One region of the Sanguibacter sp. TS_SC_8 genome, then DNA from elsewhere that is predicted to be linked to it. Evidence: riboswitches for the same ligand, from Rfam matches in the RefSeq annotation. Region 1 holds a riboswitch; the other holds the start of a gene.
What was found. A riboswitch is a leader RNA that binds a small molecule or an ion and turns the genes downstream of it on or off. The one in region 1 is predicted to bind S-adenosylmethionine.

Region 1 (6,849 bases):
GGTCGCAGATCGTGGGGACGACCGACCGCGTGATCGTGCACCCTGGCGCGGACGAGACCGGTGCGGTGCTCGTCGCTCGAGCGATCGGTCAGCACATGGGCGTGGACGGCCCGACGGTCGCCCTGAGGTGCGCCGACGCCGACGGTCTTGACCGCCCCGCCCCGTACGAGACCGGACCGGTGCGCCTCACGGTCGTGCGCCAGCTCGAGGCCGCCGGCGCCCGGGTCGTCGACGACGTGGGTGACGCGGACGTCGTCCTCGTGGTCCACCCGCCGTTCTGCCCCGAGTGCGGCCCGCGCGCCGGCTGCGCCGTCGACCACGCGAGCTGGGCCGGAACCGACCCCCAGACGTGGGACTGGGACGGTGCGGCACGCACCGCGGCCGAGGTCGAGGCGCTGCTCGCGGCCGGGCACCGGGTGGCGCTGGCCGACGTCGCGCAGCCCAACGGCGCCGACCCGGCGCTCGTGGAGACCCTGCGTCCCGTCCTGGACTGGTCGCGCCTGGACGGCTACGGCGCCTGGAACACCGCCGGCAACACCCTGGGGACCGTCGCCGCCCAGCTCGTCGTGGCCTACCTCGGCCGGGTCGGCGGAACCTTCGACGCCTCGGCGCACCGGGTGGCGATCGCCCGGCGCGTGGTCGAGGACTACGGCTGGATGTCCCTCGTGCGGCACAAGGCCCGGGTCGAGCTCGGCTCCGACCCGGCCCGTCACGACGCGGTGAGCGGTGCGCACCCGGCGGCCCCCGCGTGGGAGCGGGAGCTCAGCGACGTCCTGGCTGGCAGCGCCGGCCTGGAAGGGCTCCGCCTCGTCCCCGGGAGCCTGAGCTTCCCGTGGGACCGAACCTTCGAGATCGACGTGGTGATCGTCGACCAGACGGGGTCGCCGCGATGAGCACAGGACCGGTCGACGCGCTCGCGACCCTGCGGGGCCGGCTGATCGTGTCCTGCCAGGCGGGCGAGGGCGAGCCGCTGCGCGGTCCCGCGCACATGTCCGCGATGGCGCTCACGGTGCTGACCGGCGGGGCGAGCGGGCTGCGCCTGGAAGGACCCGACGACGTCGCGGCGGTCCGCGCGCTGACCACCGTGCCGATCATCGGGCTGTGGAAGCTCGGCGGGGCTCCGGTCTACATCACCCCGACCCTGACGGCCGTCCGGGCGGTCGCCGAGGCGGGCGCGGACATCGTCGCGGTCGACGGGACCGGCCGAGACCGCCCGGACGGCAGCACCTTCGCCGAGGTGGTCGACGTCGTGCACCGGGAGCTCGGGCGGCTCGTCATGGCCGACGTCGCGACCCTCGAGGAGGGGGTGGCGGCGGCCGCCGCCGGCGCCGACGTCGTCAGCACGACCCTGTCCGGGTACACCGGGGGGCCGGTCCCCGCCGGCCCGGACCTCGATCTCGTCGAGCGTCTCGCCCAGGTGCTCGACGTCCCTGTCGTGGCCGAGGGACGGATCGGCTCGCCCGAGGAGGTCGCCGAGGCGCTGCGCCGCGGCGCCTGGGCCGTCGTCGTCGGCGGGGCGATCACCCGCCCGGCGCAGATCACCGCGCGGTTCGCGGCGGCCACCCGGTAGCCCGCCGTCGGGCATCCGGGGTCAGGCGCGCAGCGCGATCTCCACGTCCTCGATGAGGTCGAGCGGGTCCTCGAGGCCGATGCTCAGCCGCACGGTCGTCTCTGCGATGCCGACGGCGGCGCGCCCGACCGGGCCGAGCTTGCGGTGCGTCGTCGTCGCCGGGTGCGTGATGAGCGACTTGGCGTCACCGAGGTTGTTGGAGATGTCGATGACCTCGAGGGCGTCGAGGAAGGCGAAGGTGCGCTTCTTCGCGGTCTCGGGGTCGGTGCCCTCAGGGACGGCCAGGTCGAAGGTGACGACCGTCCCGCCGCCGCTCTGCTGCCTGCGGGCGAGCTCGTACTGGGGGTGGGAGGGCAGGAACGGGTAGCGCACCCGGGAGATCCCGGGCAGCGTCTCCAGGTGCTCGGCGACCCGGAGCGCGGCCGCGGTCTGGGCGTGCACCCGCAGCGGGAGCGTCTCCAGGCCCTTGAGCAGCACCCACGCGTTGAAGGGGCTGAGCGAGGGCCCGGTGTTGCGGATGAACTTCTGGACCGGCCCCTCGATGTACTCCTTCGACCCGAGGATCGCCCCACCGAGCACCCGGCCCTGGCCGTCGATGTGCTTGGTCGCGGAGTAGACGACGACGTCCGCGCCGAGGGAGAAGGGCTGCTGCAGGATCGGGGTGGCGAAGACGTTGTCGAGGACGACGACCGCCCCGGCCGCGTGCGCCAGGTCGGCGACCGCCCGGACGTCGACGATGTCCTGCATGGGGTTGGACGGCGTCTCGAAGAACACGACGTCGGCCGGGGTGGCCAGCGCGGCCTCCCACTGGTCGAGCTCGTGGCCGTCGACGTAGTCGACCGTGATGCCCCAGTCGGCGAAGATCTCCTCGAAGATCACCACCGTCGAGCCGAAGAGCGCCCGGGCGGAGACGATCCGGCTGCCCGACTTCACGAGCGCGGCGAGGGAGGTGAAGACCGCGGACATGCCGGTCGCGGTCGCGTAGCAGGCCTCCGCGCCGTCGAGCAGGCGCAGGCGCTCCTCGAACATGTGCACGGTCGGGTTGCCGTAGCGGGAGTAGATGAACCGGTCGACCTCACCCTTGAAGGCGGACTCCGCCTCGCCGGCGCTCGAGTAGACGTACCCCTGAGTGAGGTAGATCGGCTCGGAGGTCTCCTGGAAGTTCGAGCGGACCTGACCGCCGCGGACCGAGACGGTCGCGGGGCGCAGCGGGCGCGTGGTCACCGCCCTCACTCCCCGGCGGTGTAGGTCGTGGTGGGCAGGCCGCGCAGCAGCCAGCCGTTGACCGTGCGGCGTCCGGCGGCGTCGGTGTCTCCTTCGAAGCCTTCGAGGATGTTGTAGGCCGGGCCGAACCCGGCGCCGGTCGCGTCGATCGCGGCACCGATCGACCGGTTGCCGGCGCGGCACAGGAAGACGACGGGGCGCTCGTCACCGGGGGTGAGCCCGGCCGCGGCGAGCTCGGCGAGGAAGGTCGGGTTCGGGCCGAAGGGCGTGGCCCACTGGATGAACGCCTCGCGCCGGCCGGTGAGCGAGGAGGTGTCCGGGACGCCGACCTCGCGCCACTCGCCCTCGGTGCGCACGTCCACGAGGATCGCCTCGGGGTTCGTCTCGAGCAGGTCCCAGGCCTGCTGGGGGGTGAGGTCGCCTGCGTAGCTCATGTGTTGCCTCCGTGTCGTCCATCGGTTCCGGCGGTAGCACCCTCGCCCTGGTGCGGCGCAGCGTGCTGCGTGCGCTCAGGGGGGTTGCTGCGGCGTCGTCGTGCCAGATCACTCAGCCGCTCTGGATGGTGTGTCCCCCTGAGCATCACCCCGCGGACCGGTTCTGAGACAGCCGGTCCATCATGCGAGACGGACGGTGGTCGTGGATTGACACCCCCCGGATCCTCGCCAATGCTGGTCCCAGGTCATGAGTGCCAGCGCAAAGCCCCGGTTTGCTGGCCGGCAACCCTCCACCGCGGTGGGGTGCCCCGGGTGAAGACCTGGCCGGAGCCGCTCAGGGCGTCCGGCAAGCGCGGGGTCGACAGCCATCGATGAGCCATCGCTGGCACGACGATCCCCAGAACTGCTCGGAGGATCCTCATGTCTGTCCTGACCCCCCTCGAAGCCCGGTCCTGCCTGCCCGTCGTCGGCTCCGACACGCTCGTCCCGCTCGTCGACGGCCGCACCGTCCCCTACGCCAACCTCGACTGCGCTGCCAGCGCCCCGGCGCTCGTCGCCGTCGCCGAGCGAGTCAGCGCGACCCTGCCGCTCTACGCGAGCGTGCACCGCGGCGCCGGCTACCTCTCCCAGGTCTCGACCGCCCTCTACGAGGCCAGCCGGGCGACCATCGGCGCCTTCGTCGGAGCGCGCACCGACGACGTCACGGTCGTCACCCGCAACACCACCGACGCCCTCAACCTGCTCGCCGGGTGCGTCCCGGCCGGCGCCGACGGCGCGCCCGGGCGGGTCCTCGTGCTCGACGTCGAGCACCACGCCAACCTGCTGCCCTGGCAGCGCAGCGCGGGCGGGGCCACCGTCCTCGTCGGTGCGGACTCCGTCGCGCACACCCTCGACGCGCTGCGCGCCGAGCTCGCCCGCGCGCCCTATGCGCTGCTCGCGCTCACCGGGGCGTCCAACGTCACCGGCGAGTACCTCCCGGTGGCCGACGTCGTCGCGCTCGCCCACGCCGCCGGCGCGCGGGTCGTGCTCGACGGCGCCCAGCTGGTCCCGCACCGCCGCTTCTCCCTCGCCGCGACCGGCGTCGACTACATCGCCTACTCCGGCCACAAGACCTACGCGCCCTTCGGCGCCGGCGCGCTCGTGGGCCGCCGCGACTGGCTCGACGTCGGCACCCCGTACCTGGCCGGCGGCGGCGCCGTGCGCCAGGTCGGCCTGGACTCCGTGAGCTGGGGGAGCGCCCCGGCGCGCCACGAGGCCGGCTCCCCGAACGTCATCGGCGCGGTCGCCCTTGCCGCGGCCTGCGACGCGCTCGCGGCCCTGCCCGCCGGCACCCTCGAGGCGCACGAGGCCTTCCTGCGCGAGCGCCTGGTCTCCGGCCTCGAGGCGATCGACGGCATCGAGGTGGTCCGGGCCTGGGCCGACGCCGTCGACCCGGTCGGCGTGGTGACCTTCTCCGTCGTCGGGCACGACCCGGGCCTGGTCGCGGCGTACCTCTCGGCCGAGCACGGCATCGGTGTGCGGGACGGGCGCTTCTGCGCCCACCCGCTGCTCGCGCGCCTCGGCTACGCGGCGGGGGCCATCCGGGCCAGCGTCGGTGTGGGCACCACCCACGACGAGGTCGACCGCCTGGTGCGGGCCCTCGAGGTCTACGTGAGCGAGGGCCCGAGCGTCGCGTACGAGGTCGTCGACGCGTGCTGGTCCGTCACCGACGACCCGCGCCCGCTCCCCGAGGGCAGCGGGCTGACCGGCCTGATCGCGACCGCCGCCGCCGGGTTCGGTGCCGGCGCCGCGGGCTGCGCCCCGGCCGGGCTGAACCAGCCGTAGGCGCGCGGCCGTAGGCGCGCGGCAGGAGGGTCAGCCGCCGATCGGGTCAGTCGCCGATCGAGATGCCCAGGTGCGCGGCGAGCAGCGGCGCGAGGTCCTGGAACTGGTCGGTGCTGATGGTCGTGCCCTTGAGACCGGTGAGGCCGGTCAGGTGCCCCAGCTCCGCCCCCCGCAGGTCGACGTTCTTCAGCTGCGACCGGCTCAGGGTCAGGTGAGCCACCCGCGTCGAGGTGAAGGTCACGGTCGTCGCGCGGACCCCGGAGAGGTCGAGCTCGCCGATCACGCAGTCGGTGAAGGTCAGCCCGGTGATGCGGGTGTCGCGCAGGTTGAGGTAGTCGATCTTGGTGCCGTGGAAGGCCACCCGTGACCAGGTCGACCCGTAGGCCTGCACCCCGCCGAGACGGCTCGCGCGCACGGTGACGTCCTGCCAGTCGCCGTCGGACACGTCGAGGGTGTCGGCGTTGACCGCGTCGAAGGTGGTCTCCATGATCCGCGCCGACTGCAGGTCCACCCCGGAGAGCCCGGTGCCCTCGAAGGTGCACTCGATGAGCCGTGACCCGGAGGCGTCGACCCCGCTGAGGTCCTCGCCCCCGAAGGCGACCCGCTCGATGTAGGCCTCAGCCTCGAGGCGGTCGGAGTCGGGGCTGTAGGGGGTGGCAGGAACCATGGGGTGACTCTACCCAGGGCCGTGCGGGCAGAAGTTCACCGCTGGGTCGCCCGGCGTTGTCCACAGCGCCACCGACGCTCTTGTCTCGTCCCCGTCCACCGTGGTTGCCTGGCGTCGTGGAGCACACCATCGTCCTGGAAGGCTATGGCTTCCGGCTGGAACCGCTGGCCCCGGCGCATGTCGGGGCGCTGGCCGGCGCCGTCGACGAGCAGATGTGGCAGGGCATGTCCACGCCCACCCCGCACGGGGAGGTCGGGATGATGAACTACATCGAGGACACGCTCGCCCTGCCCGACTGCCTGGCGTTCACGGTGATCGACCAGGTCAGCGGCGAGGTCCGGGGGAGCACCGCGTACTGCGGCGTCTCCCACGAGCAGGGGCGCGCCGAGATCGGGCGGACCTTCTACGACCGGCAGGTCTGGGGACGCATCATCAACCCCGCCTGCAAGTTCCTGCTGCTCGAGCACGCCTTCACCGGGTGGGGCCTGTTCCGGGTGGCGCTGCGCGCCGACTCCCGCAACGCGCGGTCGATCGCGGCCATCACCCGGCTCGGCGCCACGTACGAGGGGACCCTGCGTGGGTTCCGGCTGGCACCGGACGGGTCACGGGCCGACAGCCTGTCCTTCTCGATCCTCGAGCCCGAGTGGCCCCGGGTGCGCGAGGGGCTGCTCGCTCGGATCGACCCGCTGCGCCAGATCGTCGGGGCCGAGGACGGGCGCGCCGGCTCGTCGTGACGTAGATCGGGGGTTGCGGGGCGCCGGTGTCACGCACCTCGATTCGCTCGCCCCTCGCAGTCCAGGAGACGGCTCACGGTCCAGGAGCCGGCGCGGACGGCGCTCTGGCAGAGTTGGGACATGGACCACACGATCACCCTCGACGGCTTCGGTGTCCGCCTCGTCCCGCTCGCCCCGGAGCACGCGAGCGACCTGGCCGCGATGGTCGACGCCGAGCTGTGGTCCGGCATGTCGGTGGCCGTCCCGGACACGGTCGAGGCGATGACCGCGTACATCACCTCGGGAATCGAGGCGCCGGGCCGGGCGGCCTTCGCCGTCCTAGGAGCCGACGACGGCGTCGTCCGCGGTTCGACGTCCCTCTACGACTGGGTGCCCGCCCAGGAACGGGCCGAGCTC
Region 2 (6,849 bases), 390 kb from region 1:
CACCCCTGCGGGGACCGTCCTCATCGGGACGAGCCCAGTGAAGAAGCCCATCGGGACACAGCCCGGAATGGCCCACCCGCTGAACGGGAGTGCATGGCAGGACTGACCGGCACGTCCGCTCGACCTGAAAGGTGCAGATCATGGGCACAGTCAGCACGATGCGGCCGCGTCAGACGTCCGACGTTGACTGGTGGTTCGGGCGGCTGGGGACCGGGGGGTCACAGCCGCGCGACACCGTCATCACCGATGTGATCGGGCCTCTTGTGCAAGAGGCCCGGTCACAGGGGCTCCTCCGGTGGAGGTTCACCTGGCACCAGACCTCGACGACGACCTCGCTGATGCTGGCGCTGCTCGGCACCGCACGTGTGGGTCAGCTGCTCCCCACGAGCTGGACCACGGCAGAGGACCGATCGGACACCCTTGTGTCCTGGCCGCAGGGGGGCCAGGAGACAGGGGCGTCCTCCTCGGACCTCGCCGCATCCTTCGAAGAGCTGGGCTGCGACCTCGCGGTCTGGGCCTCCCGGACGCTCTCCCGGGAGACGACCCGTGCCGCCCTCGGCGCACTGCTCCTGCACGACGCCGCCCACGCGCTGATGAGCTGGCCGGCCGGGCTCGCCGACACCGACCACCGGACCAGCAGCTGGAGAGAGTACTGGGACCGCCACGAGGCCACCTGGGGGCACCGCGACGACGCGGTCGCCCCGACGCTCCTGGCCCTCGACCTCCGCGCCCCAGAGATCTACTCCCTCGAGCCGCTCGTCGCCACCCTGAGCGCGGACCCGGTGTCGACCGGGTGGCGCACCCGGTGGTCTCGCGGTCTGGAGCACCTCCTCACCCGATCGCAGGAGCTCGACCTCCCCAGCTCCCCGACCCGGCTCGCCCTCATCCACTCCCACCTCCTCCTCAACCGCCTCGGCTTTCTGCCGCACGAGGAGTCCCGGCTCGGCGAGGTCGCCCGGTCGTTCCACCCCGGAGGCAGCCTCTGCCTGGGGGCGCTCTCACCGACAGGAGGTGAAATCCATGAACACTCTCACTGACGAGATCCTCGACCTGGCCGAACAGCTCGAGGCCGCGGTCAGCCTGGACGGGGTCCTCAACGAGTCCGCCATCGCGAGCGCGCTCGACGTGCCGCGCGCGGCGGCCTTGTCCCAGATCCGGCGTCTCGTCGCCGACGGGGCGATCCGCCCCTTCGAGCAGACGTGTTCCTACGTGCTGACCACGGAGGCCTGCGAGGGGCTGCGTAACAGGTGGGCCCGTTCCTGGGCGCTAGCCGTGTGGCCTGCGGATTCGTAGGTTCCCTCGGCCTCCACGACGTTCCGGCGACCGGGCGATGAGCTAGGCTCGATCGCACCGTCGTACAGCCGAAGGGGACGCCATGTCAGCAGCTGACGACCCGCGCGACCGGGTGTCGGGTGAGACTGCGATGCACCTCGGGCTCAGCGCCACCGCCCGCGAGGTCTATCTGTACACCGCCTCGAACCCGGGCCTCGATCGAGAGGCCGCCCGCGAGCGCCTGGGCCTGCCCTTCGACGAGGTCGACAGCGCGCTGGCCGCCCTCGAGGCAGCGCGGCTCATCCGGAGGACGTCCGGCGACCTGTCCTCCACCCACCCCTCCTGGGTCGCCGTGGCCCCCGAGCTGGCTGCCACGAGCCTGCTGGCCGAGCACGAGGAGCAGGTCGCCCGGCTGAGCCTGGGCATCGCCGAGAGCAGGGCTCAATACCTGGCCCTGCTCCCCGGCTACCTCGACTCCCGCGCGGGCAGCTACTCCGACGCCGGCATCGAGGTGATCGAGACCGGTGAGGAGGTCAACACCGCCCTGTCCCGGATCATCCGCGAGACCCAGCGGCAGTGCTGGTGCGCGCACCCGGGCAACGGGCTCAACCCCGAGAACGTGCGCACGTCCTGGAAGAACGACCAGGAGATGATGGCGCGCGGGGTCGAGCTGAGGTCGATCCTCCAGCACAGCACACGGACCCAGCTCGGCGCCCAGCGGTACGCCGCCCTCGCCATCCCGGCCGGCGCCAAGATCCGCACCATCCCGCTCGTCCCTGCACGCACGCTGATCTACGACGGGGAGCTCGCCTTCCTCAGCCGTTTCGTCGAGGGCCGGCCCAAGGGCGCTCTGCTGATCCGTGACCCCGACCTCGTGGGGTACCTCATCCAGATCTACGAGGCGACCTGGTCGCTCGCGCAGGACTTCCCCATCGACGTCGAACCGGCCGGGTCGGACGCGGTCCTCGACGACACCTCCCGGGCTGTCCTGGCACTGCTCGCCGCAGGGCACAAGGACGAGGTCATCGCCCGGCGGCTGGGGTGCAGCGTGCGCACCGCCCGGCGGCACGTCTCGGCGATCATGGAGACCCTCGAGGCGGAGAGCCGTTTCCAGGCGGGTGTGCGCGCCGCGCAGGCCGGCTGGTTGGGCACCTAGCTCCCGAGGCCGTGTGGCAGGATGCTGGCCATGGGAATCCAGAGCACGCTCGGCGAGGGCGAGTACGTCGTCCTCAGCCTCCGCACGCACGTCAAGGCCCTCTTCGTGGCCATCCTCGTGCTCGTGGTGACCGTCGTCGCCGGCGCGATCCTGGCGCTCCTGGCGCCGGAGGGCTCCGCCCAGCCGTGGCTGCGCTGGGCGATCCTCGGTGTGGCCCTCGTGGTCATCACGCTGTGGGGCTTCATGCCGTTCCTGCGCTGGGTCACCTCCAGCTACACGGTGACGAACCGCCGCCTCATCACCCGCAGCGGGATCATCACGCGCACCGGCCGCGACATCCCGCTCTACCGGATCAACGACGTGACCTACGAGAAGGACCTGCTCGACCGGATCCTCGGCTGCGGCACGATCATCATCTCCGACGCGACCGAGAAGGCCGGCGTGGTGCTGCACGACGTCCCGCGCGTGGAGAAGGTCCAGGTCCAGCTGCACGAGCTGCTCTTCAACGCCGACGACGGCTCCGACGACGGCGAGTTTCCCCCCACCGAGCCCCGCCGCCGCTGACCCGCGGGCAGATCCATCTCATTCCTCGAGAACGTCTAGACCGCCTGCTGGATGCCCTCTAGGGTGGAACAACCATCCAGAGCGGTTGAGAGTCCTGGCTCGTCGACACCGCAGCAACCCCCCACAATGGAAGCCTCCTGAGGGTGCGGGTGCTAACGCCAGGTCCGATGGAGAGACCCATGACGGCTTCCGACGTACCGACGACCCCGGCGCTTCCCCCAGCGCCCCCGGCCGAGCAGGCTGGCGCGCCCACGCACATCCGCTCACCCTCGAACCAACGACCGACGATCTCCTTCGAGCTCATGCCCCCGCGCAACCCCGCGGCGGCGCCGAAGTTCTGGGGCACGGTCGACCGCCTCATCGCCGCACGCCCCGACTTCGTCTCGGTGACCTACGGGGCGGCCGGCGGTGACCGGGACACCGCCCGCACGGTGATCAGCCGGATCCTCGAGCACACACCCGTGCTCCCGATCGCCCATCTGACCTGCGTCGGCGCCTCCCGGGAGAACGTCGCCGAGGTCATCGACGAGTTCCTCGCCGAGGGGGTCCGCAGCTTTCTCGCACTGCGCGGGGACCCCCCCAAGGACCAGCCGGACTGGGCACCGCCTCCCGGCGGCGTGCACTCCAGCGACGAGCTCGTCGCCCTGCTCCGCGAGGTGGAAGCCACCCGGTGCGCCGCCAGCCCCTCGACCGCGCTGCGCTCGGCGGCCCGTCCGCTGACCATCGCCGTCGCGACCTTCCCGAGCGGAAACCTGGCCGCTGGGACCACCCGCGCCCAGGAGGTCCAGCGCCTGCTGGAGAAGCAGCAGGCCGGCGCGGACTTCGCGATCACCCAGATCTTCTACGAGCCCGAGACCTACATCGACTTCGTCGCCGACGCCCGACGCGCCGGCGTGACGCTCCCCATCCTCGCGGGCCTGCTCCCGATGACCGACCCGGCCCGCCTCGCGCGGGTCGAGGCGCTCACCGGGGTCCCCGCGCCGTCCGCCCTCGTCCGCGACCTCGAGTCGATCACGGACCCGGCCGCACGCCACACGCTCGGCATCGCCGCCTCGGTCGACCTTGCCGCCGCCGTCCTCGCAGCCGGAGCCCCGGGCCTGCACATCTCCACCTTCAACAAGCACGAAGCCGCACTTGACCTGCTCGAGGGCGTACACCTCGGCGGCGGACCAGCTCACCCGGACACCTCCGGAGCTGGTTCGGACCTGGCCAGCGGGCCGTGGGTCGGCGCATCCCAACCAACCATCGCACTGACCTAAGGGATGACCATGACGACACCTCACGAGCGCAGCTCTACCCTCACCCAGCAGACCTTCCCGGCATTTCCGGCCGGATCGATCCTCGGCTACCCCCGGATCGGCCCCCGCCGCGAGCTGAAGAAGGCCGTGGAGTCCTTCTGGGCCGGGCGCATCGACGCCACCGAGCTCGAGGCCACGGCCGCGACCCTGCGCAAGACGACCCGCGACCACCTCGTCGCCCTTGGCCTCTCGGCCACCGACGCCGCCATCCCGGGCTCGTTCTCCTTCTACGACCAGGTGCTCGACGCCGCAGCGACCGTCGGCGCGGTCCCCACCCGCTTCGCCGGGCTCACCGACGCCGACGGAGCCCTCGACCTCCCCGGCTACTTCACCCTCGCCCGCGGCGCGGGCGAGGACGCCCCGCTCGAGATGACGAAGTGGTTCGACACCAACTACCACTACCTCGTCCCCGAGATCGGCCCGGACACGGCGTTCCGCTTCGCGAGCGACCGCCTCGTCCGCGAGTTCACCGAGGCTCTGGCCGACGGCGTCACCACCCGCCCCGTGCTCGTCGGCCCGGTCACCTTCCTGCTGCTGAGCAAGGCGGCCGACGACGCGCCGGCCGGCTTCCAGCCCCTCTCCCGCCTCGCGGACCTGCTGCCCGTCTACGCCGAGGTGCTCACCGCCCTCGCCGCCGCCGGTGCCACCTGGGTCCAGCTCGACGAGCCGGCCCTGGTCACCGACACCATCGACGTGCCGATCGCGGACGTCCTCACCGCGGTGGCTGCCGCCTACCGTGCGCTCGCCACCGACCTCGCCCGCCCCGCCCGCCCGGCGATCCTGCTCGCCGCGCCGTTCGGCGACCTGCAGGAGGCTTTCGCCGTCGTGGCGGCCACCGACGTCGAGGCGATCGCGATCGACCTCGTCAAGGGTGGCGCCCCGACCGGTCCGATCGCCGGCCTGGAGACCAAGACCCTCGTCGGTGGCGTCATCGACGGTCACAACATCTGGCGCGCCGACCTCTCCGCCAAGCTCGAGATCCTCGAGCGTCTTGAGGTGCTCGGCGCCGGCGCGGTGACCGTGGGAACCTCCACGTCCCTCCAACACGTCCCGCACACCACCTCCGACGAGCCCGGCCTCGACGACACCCTGAAGAGCTGGTTGGCCTTCGCCGACGAGAAGGTCACCGAGGTGGTTACCCTGGCCGAGGGCATCACCGAGGGCCGTGAGGCGATCCACGCCCAGCTGCTCGCCGCGAGCGCGGCCGTCGCCTCCCGCGCGAGCGCGGCGGGCGTCGTCGTGCAGGCGGTCCGGGAGCGCACGGCGACGCTGTCCGACGGCGACTTCCACCGCGGCCCGGCCGCCGAGCGCCGTGCGGCGCAGGCCGCGCGGCTCAACCTGCCGCTGCTGCCCACGACCACCATCGGGTCGTTCCCGCAGACCCTGGAGATCCGCAAGGCCCGCGCCGCGCACGCCAAGGGTGACCTCTCCCTCGAGGCCTACGAGGCGGAGATGCGCGCGGAGATCAAGCGCGTCGTCGACCTGCAGGAGGAGATCGGCATCGACGTGCTCGTGCACGGGGAGGCCGAGCGCAACGACATGGTCCAGTACTTCGCCGAGCTGCTCGACGGCTTCGCGGTGACCCAGAACGGGTGGGTGCAGTCCTACGGCTCGCGCTGCACGCGTCCCTCGATCCTGTGGGGCGACGTGTCCCGCCCGGCGCCGATGACCGTGCGGTGGACCGAGTACACGCAGTCGCTGTCGACCAAGCCGGTCAAGGGCATGCTCACCGGTCCGGTGACGATCATGGCCTGGTCCTTCGTCCGGGACGACATCGCGCTCGGGGAGACCGCGAACCAGATCGGCCTCGCGCTGCGCGACGAGATCGGGGACCTCGAAGCCGCTGGCATCGCCATCATCCAGGTGGACGAGCCCGCGCTGCGCGAGCTGCTGCCGCTGCGCAGGGCGGACCAGGGCGCCTACCTCGACTGGTCGGTCGGCTCGTTCACGCTCTCCACCGCGGGGGTGCGCCCGGACACCCAGATCCACACGCACCTGTGCTACTCCGAGTTCGGCGAGGTCATCGGCGCGATCGACGCCCTCGACGCGGACGTCACCTCGATCGAGGCGGCCCGCTCGCGCATGGAGATCCTGCCCGACCTGCGCGGGTCCGGCTTCTCCCGCGGGGTCGGTCCGGGCGTCTATGACATCCACTCCCCCCGGGTCCCCTCCCAGGCGGAGGTCACCGAGCTCCTCGAGCTCGCGGTGAAGTCCGTGGACCCCGAGCTGCTCTGGGTCAACCCCGACTGCGGTCTCAAGACCCGGGGCTACCCGGAGACGAGGCCGTCGCTCGAGCACCTGGTCGGCGCCGCCCGCGCGGTCCGCGCCCAGCTCGCCTGACCCCCGCCCGACGGCGTGACGCACCCACCGCGTCACGCCGTCGTGCCGGCGCGCGCGGCCTCGGTCCGGCTCCCGCCCGGCCGGTGACCGCCTCGCGGCACTAGGGTGGACGGTATGCCAGACACCGCACCGATCGCACAGCCCACCTCGAGCGAGGCGGGCATCAAGGTGACCCTGTCGAGCGCGTCGGTGTACCCGCGCAAGGTCGCCTACGCCTTC

Region 2: another riboswitch for S-adenosylmethionine. It lies ahead of ACWA15_RS00445 (methylenetetrahydrofolate reductase); the one in region 1 lies ahead of ACWA15_RS17200 (rhodanese-like domain-containing protein).

The regions. Positions count from the first base shown of each region.
Region 1 covers NZ_CM143955.1:3,821,958-3,828,806, reverse strand. The annotation lists gene ACWA15_RS17215 (DUF4127 family protein) at 1-893, shown strand, start outside; gene ACWA15_RS17210 (N-acetylmannosamine-6-phosphate 2-epimerase) at 890-1,570, shown strand; gene ACWA15_RS17205 (O-succinylhomoserine sulfhydrylase) at 1,592-2,794, opposite strand; gene ACWA15_RS17200 (rhodanese-like domain-containing protein) at 2,800-3,228, opposite strand; SAM riboswitch class I at 3,244-3,360, opposite strand; SAM riboswitch class IV at 3,472-3,587, shown strand; gene ACWA15_RS17195 (aminotransferase class V-fold PLP-dependent enzyme) at 3,649-5,052, shown strand; gene ACWA15_RS17190 (pentapeptide repeat-containing protein) at 5,099-5,719, opposite strand; gene ACWA15_RS17185 (GNAT family N-acetyltransferase) at 5,836-6,453, shown strand; gene ACWA15_RS17180 (GNAT family N-acetyltransferase) at 6,574-6,849, shown strand, end outside.
Region 2 covers NZ_CM143955.1:104,932-111,780, reverse strand. The annotation lists gene ACWA15_RS00470 (hypothetical protein) at 1-106, shown strand, start outside; gene ACWA15_RS00465 (hypothetical protein) at 141-1,037, shown strand; gene ACWA15_RS00460 (hypothetical protein) at 1,021-1,293, shown strand; gene ACWA15_RS00455 (helix-turn-helix transcriptional regulator) at 1,376-2,428, shown strand; gene ACWA15_RS00450 (PH domain-containing protein) at 2,459-2,992, shown strand; SAM riboswitch class I at 3,062-3,166, shown strand; gene ACWA15_RS00445 (methylenetetrahydrofolate reductase) at 3,172-4,251, shown strand; gene metE (5-methyltetrahydropteroyltriglutamate--homocysteine S-methyltransferase) at 4,261-6,630, shown strand; gene ACWA15_RS00435 (sugar phosphate isomerase/epimerase family protein) at 6,745-6,849, shown strand, end outside.